Regions from separate parts of the Bradyrhizobium sp. CCGUVB1N3 genome, predicted to be linked through region 4. Evidence: predicted binding sites of a transcription regulator. Region 4 holds the regulator's gene; each other region holds the start of a gene.

Region 1 (4,052 bases), 6.1 Mb from region 4:
GGACCGTCGGTACGCGACGGGCGCTTCACGTCGAACTCGATGGGCCGTCCATCCGGGTCCCACTTCCATCCCTTGGGGCTGCGCAGGAGTTGTCGAACTTCGGCTGTCGCGATGTCGGAGATCAGGCGACCGAGTTCGAACAGCAATGGGATCGGCGCTAAACCGAAAACGGCAAGGCGCCGAATTTCCTGACGCTCCATGCGGCCGCGCACCTTCTCGGCGAAGCCGGACCGGAGATTGCGTACATGAGTGCGCCAGAAGTCGTGATCGTGGTCGGGCAGATCGAGGGTCGCAAGGTCGAGGTCGATCCAACCGTCGTCGAATGGATAGCGGTCTGGGATCATCGCCCACTTCAGGTCGCCTTTGGCGACCGGAGACTCGTTTGTCCCGATCCGAGCCGCGTACCGAATGACGTGGCTGCCGAAATCCTCGTCGATGGTGGTGACGGTCCGGATGCGTGCTTCGTGGCGGCGCTTCATCGCCGTCAGAACTTCTTCCGGATGCTCGGCGACCATCTCGCGGTCGAATACGCGGTGGTGCACGTCACAGACGAGCATCAGGTTGTCGGGATCGTGGGCGAGAAGTGGGGAGCGGATCGAATCCCCGCGAGGGCCGTCGGGAGAGTCGGCGACGATATGCCCGATGTAGACCCCACCTATTGACAATGGACGAATCGACACGACTGTGGGAAACCGGCTAACTCCGGTGGAGGGCCACATTCCGCAGCCCGTCGCAAGACACGCCGTGCCGTCCTCAGTTCCCACAGGACCACGGTCAACGAGCTTCGCTTCGCTAAACTATCGACACGGTCGCCGGATCTTTGCCTTCCGGATAGAAGGCCACGATAGCGTCGTTGAAGATCGGCTGCTTCGAGACGGCGTCGAACAGCCGTCATACTCGATCGAAACTTCATGTCGTCGGGCGACCCGAGAATATCGGCAATCGATTTGTCGCTGGCCGCCACGATAAGCCGGGTGCATTCGACGAGGCGCGGTCCCAGCACATCATGTTGCAGATAAGCGGCGGCTTCCGCGCGAGAGCTAATCGCAAACCGCTGCGCCATCGCGCTGAAGCTTAGACCAGCGATTTGCGGGAAACAAACCACATCCAATGCGTCGCCTTACGGCCGCGGCCCAGTTCTTCGACGACCCGCCGGTAAACCGGGTTTTGCGCGTCCACGAAACGCTGCAGGTCGTACGGATCACTCACGCGTTATCCCTTCCTTTCGGACGTGGCCGGCTTGTCCGACCCGACGGACACAACGTAACCCTGCGATCGGAGATCCACCAAGGACGACGACAAATAATGCCTGGGCGAAATATCGAACTGCCGAAGACGGGTTACGCCATCGAGATCGACGGAATTCTCAAGTCCAAGTTCACCACCAGGGAGGGCGCTGAAGATGGCGCCGTCGAACTGAAGCGCCGCTTTCCGAAGGTTCGCGTTCGCATCTACGACGCCATCCAGCAAACGAAATTCGATCCGCCCGTTTAGTTCAGGCGGAGCCTATAGCTGCGCCGCCGAGGCAAAATAGGAAGGCTATAGGCAGGTCGATCCCGGCCTTGACTTTGTCACCCCAATGAGAACAAATTGAGAACGATCTCTGGTTCAGCCATGGTACGTAGCTCACCGAAGCCGTTCAGCTTCATCAACAGTCCAATTTGTTAATAGGGAATCGCCGTAAGATAATGAAGCCGGATGGTGGGTCAGAATGAAGAATGCTCTCTTTGCTTCGCGGGATAGTTCGCCCGCAATAAACCCCATCTCGCCTGCTCGCGAGCTTGGAGCCTACGAGGAAATGTGGCTCCAACCTGGAGCTACCTTCAAAAACATTGCAGAGCGGTTTGCGAAGGACCCGACAGCGCTACCCTCCGACTTTGTTGCTCACTCGATTGCGGACGCAAGAGCACGGGAAGTCTTTCAAGCCTTGAAGACTGCGGGCGTCCATGGCTTCGGCATTCGGATCAACCACGCTGGTGACTATCCCGAGCGGTTGCGAGATGCTCAGCATCCGGTTGAGTTGCTCTACTATCGGGGCACGTGGGAATTGTCCGAGACCCGCGGCGTGGCAGTTGTCGGTAGCCGTAGAGCATCTGCGGAAGGTCTAAAGCGCGCTGCCCGGATTGCGCGTGAGCTGGTCGGCGCCGGGTTCACGGTGGTCTCGGGTCTCGCTGCCGGTATTGACACCGCTGCGCACAGGGCCACGCTCGAAGCTAAGGGGCGTACAATTGCGGTGATCGGCACTCCTCTCGGAGTGACGTATCCCAAAGAAAATGCTGAGCTACAGGCTCAGATAGCGAGCGATTACCTTTTAATCTCTCAGGTGCCGGTTCTACGTTACTCGAAGCAGGCCGTGCCACAAAACAGACTGTTCTTCCCTGAGCGAAACATCACGATGAGCGCGCTCACCGAAGCAACCATTATCGTCGAAGCGGGTGAGACTAGCGGGACGCTAACCCAAGCGCGCGCCGCGCTTCATCAACGGCGGAAGCTCTTCATTTTGGACTCTTGCTTCGCAAGATCGGACATCACCTGGCCAGCCACTTACGAGGCGCGGGGGGCGATCCGTGTGAAGAAGTCGGAAGATATTTGGGACGCTTTGGGTGACCATCCAGCTTCGACAAATCGATGATCAGAACCGTATCGACCATCATTTCATACAGCCAAATGATGAGTGCTATTACCTGTTCGAGTACACGGCTCGGCAGGGCTACGGTTTCAGCGCGACGAATTCTCTTATTTCTAATTTGAAAAAGAAGCCTTCTCAGCGGAACCAGCTCCACTACGTTTACAAAGGGCGAGCAATCAACGAGTGCGCAGCGGCGCTGGGGCCAGCTATCAACCCGAGATGGTTTACTGGCGGAGCGCTGGTTCCGATGCCGCCGTCGAAGATCAGAACTGACGCCGAGTACGACGACCGAGTGGCGCAAATCTGCCGGGCACTGCGATCCGCAGTAGCTATCGACGTGCGAGAGCTGCTATTGCAGACGGCAAATTTGCGTGCAGCTCATGAAAGCGATCAACGTCCTTCCGTTCAGGAGATCAAGGATGTCCTCGCAATAGACGAGTCGGTCTGCAACCCAGAACCGACCCGAATTGGGATCGTAGACGATGTGTTGACTGCTGGCGCTCACTTTCGTGCGGCCAAAGAGGTGTTGAACAACCGTTTCCCCGCCGCACATATCGTCGGTTTCTTTATCGCTCGAAGGGTCTTTGCGAACCCATTTGAGGCCGACGACTTCTCTATCTTCGGTAAGTAAAGTCCGTGGTTTGGTTGTAGCGCCCGGACAACGTAGTTGTTGCGGTGGCGATCTACTACCTAATCGTACTCTGGGGTTTGGCCGAAGGCTGACCAAGAGCACCGCCGACGAAAGGCTGTATTGACTAACCACCCGGTCACCCATCCCATCGTTGCCACTTCGCCCACCGTGTCACGCGCGTCATGGAACGCTTTGCAGGGTGCGGTGCCTAAGCCCAACAGGTTGCTTTCGGCTCTCACCGTGGCGCTGAAGTCCGCAGCATGTCTCCTTACCTCCTCTGGTTGCCCCTGTAGTGTGCCTAGCGTACGGCTAGAGGTGACGAAACAACTTAGACACCAGCACTCTCACGCGCTCAAGTTTGGCAATCTCTCTTGAGGAAGATGGTGCCGGCAGCCCGTGTTTCTCCTTGGCTGCCGTGCTCCAACGCTCGCTGGACCCGCGTGCGCCGTCGTCGGACCACACTCTCACGTGCCGGCCGCCGCAGCCATGCGCCGTATCTGAGCGTCAGTCAGCGAGGGCGGGACAGGATGCGCTGCAAGCAGGGCCTCGGCTGCCGCGATGGCCCTATCAAAGACTGCCAGTACACCCGTCGCTGCTACGTTGGCCGCCTTGCGCCTTTCGTGACGAGCGATTTCTTGAGAAAACCTGCCTCTCGCAGTCTGAGTTAAGCACACGGGCAACGGCCTCTTGTAGGCGCTCGCGCACCTTCCGCTTGGCGTAGAAGGTACCATGTCTGTCCTTGATCAGTCCCATTAGCGCGCGCATCAACGCTACGTGCAGTCAAAGTCATGA
Region 2 (4,052 bases), 4.6 Mb from region 4:
CGTGCTCGACGTGCCCCATCAATGGTCGGGCTGGACGCGCCGCGCGCTGATCAACGCCGACGACATCGTGATCGTGGCCGAGCCCGATCTCGCCAATCTGCGCAACACCAAGAACATGCTGAGCGTTCTGAAGGCCGCGCGGCCGAACGATCGGCCGCCGCTCTACTGCCTCAACCAGGTCGGCATGCACAAGCGCGCGGAGATCGAGGTCAAGGCGTTCGCCAAGACCATGGAAAGCCAGCCGGTCGCGGTCATTCCGTTCGATTCAAGGCTGTTCTCGACGGCCGCCAATAACGGCCAGATGATCGCGGAGGTCTCCAAGAGCCACCGCACCGCCGAGACGTTCCAGAACCTCGCCAACCGGCTTGCCGGACGCGGCGAAGTCAAGAAGCCGAGGCAGTCGCTGCTGGCACCGCTGCTGAAGAGGCTGAAGGGCAAGCCGAAGCGCGAATCCGCGCCGCATCGCAAGGCGTCGTAGTCTTACTGCGTCGCCAGACCCTCATGAGAGTGCTTGTGACGCAGTAGAATCAGGTTGGCCGCATCGGGCTATTTCTCCGCCCGCTGCTGCTTCTTGGTGAGGAGCTGGCGGAGCGCCGTGACCTTGGCCTGGGCCTCGTCCGGCGGCAGATCGGCCTTCACGATGCCCTCGGCCTCGGCCTGGCGGCCCTGCAATCCGACCACGAGCGCGAGATTGGCCCGCATGCGCGCGTCCTGCGGCGCGCGCTCATGGGCCCGCCGCAGCGTCGCCTCCGCCTTGGGCAGATTGTTCTGCAGCATATAGGACAGGCCGAGATTGGACAGCACCGACGGCTCGTCCGGCACGATCTTCAGGGCGCTGCCGTAATATTGCTGCGCCTCCTCGTTGCGGCCGAGCTGATCGAGCACCGCGCCTTGCGCCGACAGGATGTGCCAGTCGGGATCCTCCGGCGTATGCGCGCGGTTCAGCACGTCGAAGGCCTGCTGGAAATTACCATTGTCGGCGAGCGCGCGGCCATAAGCCGCAAGCAGCGGCTTGTTGTTGGCGTGGGTGAGCACGGCCTGCTCGAGCACGGCGACCGCCTGCGAGCGCTGGCCGTTCTCGCGCAGCGCCTTGCCGTATTGCAGCGCGATCTCGGGATCGCTTGGCGTGGCGCGGTAGCGCTCGCGGAGCGCGTCGATATCGGGCTTGGCCTCGCGGGTCTTTTCCGACTTGACGCCGAGCGCGCCGGTGATGTCCTCGAGCCCCGTTGTCTGGCAGCCGCAAAGCCCGAGCGCGAGAAGCGCGGACAGCAGCAATCGCGCCGGGGAAGAGACGAGGGACGAACGCTGGGACATACTCTGATCTACCGTCGGCGACTGATCAGAGATGCTTTCCCGATTAACGCTAATTTCCCGTTAAGGAACGCGCAGTTGCGCGGCCTATTGCTGCGTTTTCGAGATTTGAATCATATCGGCCGTCATTTGTCGGCCTCGTCCTGAGGAGCGCGCTCTTGCGCGCGTCTCGAAGGACGGCCGCAAGCGAGAGCGCGCCCCCAGTCATCCTTCGAGACGACCGCTTCGCGGTCTCCTCAGGATGAGGTCCGGGGATATGGAAGCGATCGCCTAGTCGATGAATTCGGCGCCGAATTCGCAGCCGATGCGCCAGCGGAGCTGGCACTGGCGGGAATAGTCCGGCGCGAAGATGATGGTGAACTGCGGCGGCACTTCCAGAAACTCCGCCACCACTTTCACACCGCCATCGGAAATATCCGTGACCGTGCAATCCCTCGGCAGCGACCCCGAGCCAAAATAAATCTTGGCAAGCCGACTGCACACCCGACGTTCGCTTCTCCGGCGATTTGCAAGCATCTCGATTTTTCACTTGTTAGATCACGGCCCATCCCGCGTCTCTACAGGTACCCAACATTCGTTGGGATGTGCTGAGCGGATCGGCTCGCATTCGAGGCTTACTGTCCCCGTCCCGTTTACGCCTCGTTAGGAAGGGCTCGGGGGGCCGGGCTAATGTTCCCGTATTGTTCTTGCAAGCCGAACGGCCGCCTGCTACCCTCGATTGTGCATGAGGGCAGGCTGGTTCGAGCATGGTTCAGCGGGTTTCTACCGTCGCCTTTGAGGGGATCGAGGCCCGCGCGGTCGACGTGCAGGTGCAGGTCGCGCCCGGCTTGCCGGCCTTTGCCATCGTCGGTCTTCCGGACAAGGCGGTCTCGGAGGCCCGCGAGCGGGTGCGCTCGGCGCTGATCGCCTCGGGGCTCGCGCTGCCGGCGCGGCGGATCATCGTCAATCTGGCGCCGGCCGATCTGCCCAAGGAAGGCAGCCATTACGACCTGCCGATTGCGCTTGGGCTGATGGCGGCGATCGGCGCCATCCCGCCGGATGCCCTCACGGGTTTCACGGTGCTCGGCGAGCTCGGCCTCGACGGCTCGATCGCACCGGTCGCCGGCGTGCTGCCGGCCGCGATCGGCGCCAATACCCGCGAGGAGGGACTGATCTGTCCGGCGGCCTGCGGCTCGGAAGCCGCCTGGGCGAGCCCGGACATCCAGATCATCGCCGCCAGCTCGCTGATCCAGATCGCCAACCACTTCAAGGGCACGCAGGTGCTGTCGCGGCCCTCACCGAAGGTGCACGAGGCGGCACCCTCCCCGCTCGACCTGCGTGACATCAAGGGCCAGGAGAGCGCCAAGCGCGCGCTGGAGATCGCGGCGGCCGGCGGACATCACCTGCTGATGATCGGCGCGCCCGGCGCCGGCAAATCGATGCTGGCCGCCCGCCTGCCCTCGATCCTGCCGCCGCTGTCGCCGGGCGAACTTCTGGAAGTCTCGATGATCGCCTCCGTCGCCGGCGAAATCCAAGGCGGCGCACTGACCGCGCGGCGGCCGTTCCGCTCGCCGCATCATTCCGCCAGCATGGCCGCACTGACCGGTGGCGGCATGCGCGCAAAGCCCGGCGAGATCTCGCTCGCGCATCAGGGCGTGCTGTTTCTCGACGAGCTTCCGGAGTTCGACCCGCGCGTGCTGGATTCGCTGCGCCAGCCGCTGGAGAACGGCGAGGTCTCGGTGTCGCGCGCCAATCACCGCGTCACCTACCCTGCCCGCTTCATGCTGGTCGCGGCGATGAATCCGTGCCGTTGCGGCAACGCCTTCGAGCCGGGCTATGCCTGCAAGCGCGGCCGCATCGATCGCTGCACCGCGGACTATCAGGCGCGCATCTCCGGTCCCCTGATGGACCGCATCGATCTGCGTATCGAGGTGCCGGCAGTGACCGCAGCCGACCTGATCCTGCCGCCACCGGCGGAAGGCTCCGCCGAGGTCGCCGCGCGCGTCGCCGCGGCCCGCGACGTTCAGCTCGCACGTTATCAGGCCGCGGGATTGCCGAACGTGCGCACCAATGCCGAGGCGCCGGCCTCGGTGCTGGAAGAAATCGCAAAACCCGACGCGCAGGGCCAAAAGCTGCTGCGCGATGCCGCCGAGACCATGCGGCTGTCGGCGCGCGGCTATCACCGCGTGCTGCGGGTGGCGCGAACGCTGGCCGACCTCGACAATGCCGACAAGATCGGCCGGCTGCATCTCGCCGAGGCGCTCTCCTACCGCGCACTCGCGGAGGATGTGCGCCAGCTGGCGTGACGACCATTCGTATCAACCCGACGGTAACGAGTTTCCTTTACGCTCTGCAAACCATAAGGGCCACGCGTTCATCACGGCCGTTCCCTGGGCCTTGGGCGCGTTCTTGGGGCGAGTCCTCGGGCGAGTAGAGTGTCATGTTGCGTTTCAAGATCCTGGCTTCGGTTGTTCCCTTGATGGCGGCGGCGGTGTTCGTGCGTGGCGGTACCGGATCGGCATCGCATCCCTGCATCGCCTTCGGCGAGACTCCGGTCGAGCTCGCATCGGTCCCCTGGACGGCCGGCCTGCATGTTGCCTTCACCGACGACCCCACCCGCGCCACCGTCCGCGTACAGATCACCGAGACGGCAGAAGCTGCGGATTTCGTCCTCGTCGACGACACCCCGACCGCCGAGACGGACGCCTGCCAGGCCAGCGCGGCAACGCGCCTCGTCGCGATCTCCGCGCATCCGAGCCGCG
Region 3 (4,052 bases), on a different contig from region 4:
ACGGCTATTCCGCGGCAATCATCGACGCCGACCCACAGGGCTCGTCCTATCAGTGGCACGCCTCTTCGGTGGCGCGCGGGGTCAGCCCCGACGGAATCGATCTTGTGCGCGCCCCGGACGCCAACGCCCTCGCCCAGGCGATCGAGCGGCTCGACGCCTATGACGTCGTCGTCATCGACACGCCCGGTTATTACGGAGAGGCGCTGATTCAGTCGGCGCTGCGCGCCGACCTCGTCGTCCTGCCCTGCAAGGCGCACACCTTCGACGCCTCGCAGGTCGTGCGCACCATTCGCAACCTCGAGCGCCACGCCGCGGAATCGAACCTTCCGATAAGCCAGCATCGCGTGCTGCTCAATGAATACGACAGCCTCGACCGCAACACCCGGCCGCTGCGCGAGGTTCTTGCCTATTTCAACGCCGAGGGCGTGCCGGTCTGCGCCAACACGCTCTATCGACGCGTCACCTACCGCAGCATGACCAGCGGCTATGGCACGCTCTACCAAATGAACGACAAGGACGAATCGATCCGCAAGGCCCGCTACAACGCCGACCAGGTCGTGCGCGAACTCCTCGCCGCGAGCCAGGGCGCAAAAACGGACGGCGCCGCCGCATGAGCGATTCCGCACAAGGCTCCAAGCCTGAGCGCCCCGCCCTCCCCCGCGACACATTTCGTTCGCAGCGCACGGCCGCGCCGCCTGCAACGCCCGTCATTGTCACGCCGGATTATGACGATCGGCCAGCCGCGCCCGCACCCCAACGAGACGAGAGCCCGGCCCGCGGGGGCGAGCCTGCCCTCAGGGCCGCTCGAGGTAAGGCCGAGGCGAAGCGCAATCCATTTGACGCCTATGGCGAACGATCGTCCTCGCGGCCCTATGCCCTACGGTTGCCTGACCCGATCGATCTGGTCCTACGCCAGATGGCGGCCGAAGAACGGACGCATCCGCTGCGCGTCATCGATCGGATTCTTCATGAGCACCTGAAGAAAGCGGGGCGATTGCCGCCCACGCGCGGCACCTGACCACAGGCCCTCCGCCGTCCCTACGGCGCTTTTGGGGAGCGCGGGCCGGCTCCCGGCCTGCTCCGCTGCGCTCCGGTCACTGGCGCGACTGGGCAGCCGCCGCCGAACGGGCCGCTCCCGCGTGGGGATAAGCGCGGCACGAAGATCGCGGCCGATCTCAGCGCCCGCCCGTCCGGACCGAGCCAATCGATTCTTTTCGGGCAGCCGCAGCCCATCTTGAAACATTCAATATACTGGCTAATGTCTCTCGCGCCCGCATCGTGCGGCCTAACCCTGCTCCCGGTCCACATCTGTTCCCATGGCGCGCGTTCGAAAGCCCCTGCCCCCCGATCACTCGATCCTCAACGAAATGCTGGCCATCCGGCTGCAGCAGCTCGAAATCGAGAACGGCGGCATGGAGGCGTTCCAGCCGAAGACAGGCATAGCGCGCGGAACCTATTACACGATCGTGCGCGGCCTCGGTAATCCAACGTTCAAGACCATGGAGCGGATCGCATCGAGCCTCAACATGAGCGTCCTCGAATTGCTCGGCTTCGACGTCGACGACGCGCGCCGGGCGCTGAAGAAAAGCGGCGTCGACTATGACGAACTCACCTCCGCGATCAGCAAGAAGAACCAGGCCGATCGGCGCGTAGCGCGGCAGGCGCGCTCGCGCAAGGTCGGGGGATAGCGGCAAGTCATAGCCCGACCGGAAAGCATCGGCGGGGGAACGGGTGAAGGATTTTAAGGGGCGATGAGGCTTGCGAGGAAGTCGTCGTTCCCAGGCGGCGGTCATGCGTTTGAGGCGTTGAGAGTCTTTTCCGGGCACCCTGCGGATCAGATTGTTGGCCATGTGCTTGAGGGTGACGAAGCTTTCGGGGGCGTTTTCAGTCCGCACCCGGCATTCGTCGTCGCGAAAGACCATGTCCACGTAATAGGTGACCTCGGCCACGGTCCGACTCCAACGACTTGACCCGGCAGTTAAATTGTGTTCTCTATATGTTCCATTGTCAATCGGAGCATCGGCCCTTTCGACCCGGCCATCCTCCCGAGTGGGTCGACATGGCAGATCAGTTCGTCATCACGGAGAAAACCAGCCAGGCCAAAGATGTCCGCGCTGCAATTGGTTCGCACTACGGCGATGTTCTTCCAGCAGAGGGCCATTTGTTCGATCTCCTCGAACCGGAGGACGTTGTTCCGGCCTGGAAGCGATGGTCGCCGATACTTCTACGGCCTGAAGGTCTTTACGGAACGCGCCCGGCAGAGGGTGGCAACAAGGCCGCTAAGCTCAAGGCCATTCGCGAGGCGTTGCGCACTGCCAGGCGAGTTTGGCTTGCAACCGATTGCGACCGCGAGGGTCAACTGATCGGTCAGGAAATTCTTGAACATTACGGGTATCGCGGTCAGGTGATGCGGGTGCTGTTCACCGCTCAGGATTCGCAGACCATCCGCGAGGCATTCGGTAGGGCAAAGCCAAATGCCGAATATGCTCGCCTTTACGCTGCTGCCGTAGCCCGCCGCCAGGCCGATCAGATTTACAACCTGTCACTCACTCGCACCGCAACTGTCATCTTGGGACAAGGCGCGCGAAGAGTGATCGGGGTTGGTCGTGTAAAGACGCCGACGTTAGCAATTGTGTGCAAGCGTGAGTTGGAAATCCGGAACTTCGTGCCGCTTGCCTATTTCGAAATTATCGCCACTGCGAAAGTTGCGGGCGGGCAATTCCAGATGCGGCACGCGCCGCCGGAACGAATTGTTAAACGCGAGATCGCCCAGGACGTAGTCAAAGCGGCTGACGGCTTCGAGGGCGCGCTTACCGTGCGCGTCGAGGATAAGCGGCAAGCGCCACCCAAGCTGCATGATTTGCCGTCGTTGCAGAAGCTCTGCGGCTCGCGCTTCGGCTGGTCAGCCAGCAAAACGCTCGAAGTGGCGCAGGAGTTGTATGACGGCCAAGGTAAGAAGATCATCACTTATCCCCGTGCCGAAGTGCGCTACCTGCCGCAGAGCTTGATATCGGATGTGCCGCGAATCATAGCCGGACTGCGGGTGGGTCAATCGTTCAGTGCGATCCCGGTACCCGAGCCGCCGGTGACTCGTAGAGGCGCGAGCGGCATCTTCTACGACCAGGGGCTGGAGGGAGCGAGCCACCACGCGGTCATTCCCAACGTCAACACCATCGACAAATTGCCGGATGTATGGCCTCGCCTGTCGTCTGACGAGAAGAAACTCTTTGACGTCATCGCGCGAGCATATATGGCCGCCCTGATGCCCGACTTCCGTTACCGCCAGACAACCGCAACGCTCGATGTGCGCGGCGTCGAATTCCGCGCTACCGGTCGCCAGCCTATCAATCTCGGCTGGCGAGCCGCATTCCCGGAGTGGCAACCCGCCGACGAAAAGGGCGATGAGGCGCAATTGCTGCCGCCACTGCGCAACGGCGAGACCGCGCGACTGCAAGATCCAAAAATTGAGAACAAGGAGACCCGGCCGCCGCCGCGTTACAACGAAGGCACTCTGATCGAGGCTATGCAGAATGCCTGGCGTTTTGTTGATGACGAGGTTCTGCGGAATCGCTTGAAGGAAGCTAAGGGTATTGGCACGCCTGCGACCCGAGCCGAGATCATTGGCGGGCTGAAGAAGCAGGGTTTCCTGATTGCCCAGGGAAAGAATATTGTGCCGACCGAGACCGGCCTGTCATTGTTCGGCGTTCTCAAACAAGCCGATCCAGCGCTAGTCGATCCGGGCGTGACGGCGCAACTTGAATGCCTGCTCGACGATGTCGTGGTGGGCAAACAGGAGATGGTCGGCGCGATTGACGCCGTATGCGATGTCGCCGAGCGCATTATCAGCAAGCTGAAGGAGGGTGCTACAGCGGGAGGACCTTCTTTGCTTGGCAGCTCAGGGGGCAACGGCACAGCAACATATCCACCGACGCCTGCGATGAAACGCTTTGCTGACAGCCTCGTCCGGCAGAAGAGAATAAAACCACCGCCCGGCTATAAGACCTCGATATCGATCTGTCGCAAATTCCTTAGCGAACATGCGCCTAAAAAGT
Region 4 (4,052 bases):
TGGCCGATGATTGCAGCCGTGCCGCGTTGGTGGTGACGGCGAAGCCGGCAGCAACCGATTGCGCGGCGATGGTCGTGGATCGCGAGCGTCTGAAGACGCAAGGCGCGCTCGTGCTGTCGCGCAGTGGCGACGGTTTCACGCTGCAAACGGTGAAAGCAAGAGGCGCAAACCGCCCCTGGTCGCCGGCTGGGGCCGGCGATAGCGATTTCGAGCTCAGCCTCGCACCGCGGCCGGCTACTCCACGCAGCAAAGACGCTACGCCGTCGGAGGCCGACCTGCAGGCCGAGGACTAGAAGACGCGTCAGCCGATCGGCAGGCGTGTCGTGGGCGTTTGGGTCGTGTGCTGCTCGACGGCGGGCTGCTCTATCTTCTCGCCGAGCGGCTGCGTTACCGGCAGTTGCAGAACCGTGGCACGCTGGCCTTCGACGAGCTGCGTCACCAGCACGTAGTTGCCGTCGGGGAATTCGATCGCATCATGATGACGATCGGGAATGTGCGGATCGACCTTGCCGAACTTGCCGACGCGCGAGTTGACGGTGCGCGTCCAGATCCAGCGATTGTCGTAGCGGACGTTGTCGGCGAAGGCGAGCTCGGTGCCGGGCAGAAGGCAGACGGCAACCGAGAGATCACGCTCCGACGCAAATCCACGCGTCGAGGTGCCGCGGAAGGTTGTCGTGACGATCGTCTCGCCGACTTGAGCGGGGCGGGTCGCAACGGCATGCAGGCTGTAGTCACACATCGGAGTGCTCCTCATGCGAGATAGCAGGTCCGCGCCCCCCGGAGGCGCAGGCCTCTATCAGAGTGGAAGCCTCCGAGTGTATCGCGTTTGTGGGCAAATCTGCGGCTCGTCTGCGCGTTGCCCGATCACTTTATCTTTCCCGGCTAACGAGGAACAAAGCCTCCCGCCGTGACTCTATCTTGGTTCACACCATTCACTCACGCGAGCTTTCATCAGCGGCCGGCGGGAGCCGAGTACCCCGAATAGGGCCAGCTCGCCTGCGCCGCAGGTGCGATCGCATTGTTGGCATTGCGGAATGGCGCACTGGTCGCTACCTGCTCCGTCTTGCGAACGGGATGGTGGTGTTGCGCTGCGTCGCTTGCGGATGCCGATCCCGCGATCAAGGCCGCCGTGATCACGCTCAAAATCATCTGTCGCATGGGTTTTTCCTCTGCATCGTGCACAGCGCTCTCGCGCCTGCGATGCTTGAGGATCTAGCTCCGCGCAGGTGTGGGGATAATCGCACCCGAAGTGAAAACACTATCCCGCCGGAGCGGACAATCCGTCCGCCCGTGTTGCTGCGCGATAGCCGGCGATCTGCCGGGCCATCAGTACTTCCGGTACAGCCCGATCAGCTTGCCCTGAATCTTCACCCGGTTCGGCGGCAGGATGCGCACCTCATAGGCGGTGTTGGCGGGCTCCAGCGCGATCGACGCACCGCGCCGGCGGAAGCGCTTGAGCGTCGCTTCCTCGTCGTCGATCAGCGCCACCACGATATCGCCGGTATCAGCGGTCTCGTTGCGCTGGATCAGCGCCATGTCGCCATCCAGGATGCCGGCGTCGACCATCGAATCGCCGCGCACCTCGAGCGCGTAGTGCTCGCCGGAGCCGAGCATGTCCGGAGGCACGCTGATGGTGTGGCTGCGGGTCTGCAATGCCTCGATTGGCGTGCCGGCCGCGATCCGTCCCATCACGGGCACGGCGACCGGACGCTCGCCGTCATCAACCGGAGCGCTTGCGCCCCGCACCTTGCCGAGATTGCCTTCGATGACGCTGGGCGTGAAGCCGCGGCGGCCTGCGCCTGCGGCCTGAAGCTCGGGCAGCTTGATGACCTCGATGGCGCGCGCGCGGTTGGGCAGGCGGCGGATGAAGCCGCGCTCTTCCAGCGCGGTGATCAGGCGGTGGATGCCCGACTTCGAGCGCAGATCGAGCGCGTCCTTCATCTCGTCGAAGGAGGGCGGCACGCCGCTTTCCTTGAGGCGCTCACTGATGAACCGCAGAAGCTCGTATTGTTTGCGCGTTAACATCTCGACCAAATCCCCCGGTTGATGTCGTTCGATTCCGAGACGTCAGATTCAGCAGAAGCCGCTAGATGCTCGAAACAAATCATGAACGGACACTATATGTTCGATATGTGTTCCGCAACCACTTAATTTTTGGTGAACGCGGCGAAGTTCGCGCCACGCGCGAATCAGATCGCACTTACAAGGGTAGCCGCAACACCTCGCAAGGCGTGCCTGCGTCCGCCTTCGGCGCAAACGGCGCGCGCACGAGAAGTGCCTGTGCGGCAGCAAGATTCGCAAGCAGCGAGGAGTCCTGGTGGTTGACGGGAACGGCGACGAGCGTGCCGTCCTCGCGCTCCTCGAGCCGGGCGCGCAGATAGTCCTCGCGGACGTCGTTGGGCCCGACGTCGCGCCCGAGCACGGCGCGCTCGCGACGGTGATGAACGCGCGAGCGGCCAGCAAGCGCGCGAATCAACGGCACCATGAACAGGAAGCCGCAGACATAGGACGAGACCGGATTGCCGGGCAGGCCGATCACCCGCATCGCGCCGAGACGGCCGTGCATCATCGGCTTGCCGGGCCGCATCGCGATCTTCCAGAACGCCATTTCGAAGCCTTCGGCCTGGAGCGCCGGCCGGACCAGATCGTGGTCGCCGACCGAGGCTCCGCCGGTCGTGATCAGGATGTCGGCACCGCTTTCGCGGGCCCGGCGGATGCCGGCGGTGGTCGCCGCAACGGTATCGGCGGCAATGCCGAGATCGACCGTTTCGGCGCCCTCGGCCCGCGCCAGCGCATGCAGGGCGTAGCCGTTGGAAAAGACGATCTGGCCCATGCCGGGCGTGGAGCCGGGCATGACGAGCTCATCGCCCGTCGCGAGAATCGCGACCCTGGGCCGGCGGCGGACGGCAAGCTCCGGATGGTTCATGCCGGCGGCAAGCGACAAGTCGCGTTCGGTGAGCCTGCTTCCCTTCCTCAGGAGCACGTCGCCCTCGCGGAAATCGACGCCGGCGGGGCGGATGTGCCGTCCGGCAATCGCGGCCTCCTTGATCGCGACGTGCTTGCCGTCAGCGACCGTGTCCTCCTGGATCACCACCGCATCCGCGCCATCGGGCACCACGCCGCCCGTGAAGATCCGCACTGCCTCTCCCGCGCCGACCGTTCCCGCAAACGGCCGCCCGGCCGCGACCTCGCCGATCACGGTGAGCTCTGCGCCCACCTTCGCCGCATCGGCCGCACGCACCGCATAGCCATCCATGGCCGACATTGCCTGTGGCGGCTGCGTCCGCCGCGCCGCGACATCGCGGGCCAGCACGCGATGGTAGGCTGCATCCAGCGCGACCATCTCGTCCGCCACGGGCTCGACGCCCGCGAGCACCGCAGCGAGCGCGTCGGAAACCGGCATCAGGGCCACGGGCTGAACTCCTGCTGGGCAAATCGAACGAGAGAGTTGCGTTGCGTTCTAGCCGAGAGCAGGCGTCGTGGCAAAAGGGGGATTGCGAAGGTGGAGATGAATTATCTCTCGCGGAGAAGGCCGCCGGGATGCCCATTGGGACAATATCGCGCCGTCCTGCTTCCGGCTCAGAGTTGCTGCGCGCCACCGCACGCAGGCGCGTCAGGAGACGTCCGGGAGAACGCTGATGGCAGAGACTTCAAAGCTGTCGGTCGAGAAGGCGCTCGAGAAGCTGCGCGGCGATGAGCCGCCGAAGTCGAGGAGCGCAAAGCTTGACGAGGAGATCGAAGCGCTCAAGGAGAAGACGAGCCGCATGCGCGCGCAACGGCAGCGTCTCGATCGGCCTCAACCCAAGCGCAGTTGAATGCGCCTAGCGCGGTCGCCGCGCGATCGTCTCGAAGACGAGAAAGACCGGAATGACGGTGGCCAGACAGGCCACGGCGACGACTAGGCTCACGGCTAGCATCAGGTGGCTCCCGTTTCATTGTCCGGATCGACGTCGGGCGCCTTCAGGCTGTGATCCATCTCGGGCAACGGGTCGCCCTGCGACTTCAGATCCGCCGCCTTGCTGACCAGCTTGGCGGAGAGCTGCGAGTTCGAC

What was found. The regulator LexA, encoded in region 4, represses DNA repair genes until DNA is damaged. The targets are predictions, from matches to a motif close to TGTTCNNNNTGTGTTCNG.
Region 1: NLM33_RS36905 (DNA-processing protein DprA) is a predicted target of LexA. The motif match lies at 1,582-1,599, and genes of this name have one in related genera.
Region 2: NLM33_RS29870 (YifB family Mg chelatase-like AAA ATPase) is a predicted target of LexA. The motif match lies at 1,982-1,999, and genes of this name have one in related genera.
Region 3: NLM33_RS48545 (type IA DNA topoisomerase) is a predicted target of LexA. The motif match lies at 1,987-2,004, and genes of this name have one in related genera.

Annotation. Positions count from the first base shown of each region.
Region 1 is NZ_JANADR010000001.1:7,771,915-7,775,966, forward strand. Features, by position in the region: gene NLM33_RS36890 (SAVED domain-containing protein) at 1-719, opposite strand, end outside; partial or broken gene NLM33_RS36895 (DUF1810 domain-containing protein) at 793-1,209, opposite strand; gene NLM33_RS36900 (hypothetical protein) at 1,306-1,494, shown strand; gene NLM33_RS36905 (DNA-processing protein DprA) at 1,712-2,632, shown strand; gene NLM33_RS36910 (hypothetical protein) at 2,604-3,260, shown strand.
Region 2 is NZ_JANADR010000001.1:6,267,824-6,271,875, forward strand. Features, by position in the region: gene NLM33_RS29855 (AAA family ATPase) at 1-478, shown strand, start outside; gene NLM33_RS29860 (tetratricopeptide repeat protein) at 547-1,314, opposite strand; gene NLM33_RS29865 (PilZ domain-containing protein) at 1,582-1,827, opposite strand; gene NLM33_RS29870 (YifB family Mg chelatase-like AAA ATPase) at 2,058-3,596, shown strand; gene NLM33_RS29875 (hypothetical protein) at 3,731-4,052, shown strand, end outside.
Region 3 is NZ_JANADR010000003.1:31,001-35,052, forward strand. Features, by position in the region: gene NLM33_RS48530 (ParA family protein) at 1-614, shown strand, start outside; gene NLM33_RS48535 (hypothetical protein) at 611-1,018, shown strand; gene NLM33_RS48540 (helix-turn-helix domain-containing protein) at 1,317-1,688, shown strand; gene NLM33_RS48545 (type IA DNA topoisomerase) at 2,060-4,052, shown strand, end outside.
Region 4 is NZ_JANADR010000001.1:1,636,948-1,640,999, reverse strand. Features, by position in the region: gene NLM33_RS07770 (ComEC/Rec2 family competence protein) at 1-293, shown strand, start outside; gene NLM33_RS07765 (hypothetical protein) at 302-739, opposite strand; gene NLM33_RS07760 (hypothetical protein) at 952-1,158, opposite strand; gene lexA (transcriptional repressor LexA) at 1,327-2,025, opposite strand; gene glp (gephyrin-like molybdotransferase Glp) at 2,201-3,412, opposite strand; gene NLM33_RS07745 (hypothetical protein) at 3,639-3,815, shown strand; gene NLM33_RS07740 (hypothetical protein) at 3,917-4,052, opposite strand, start outside.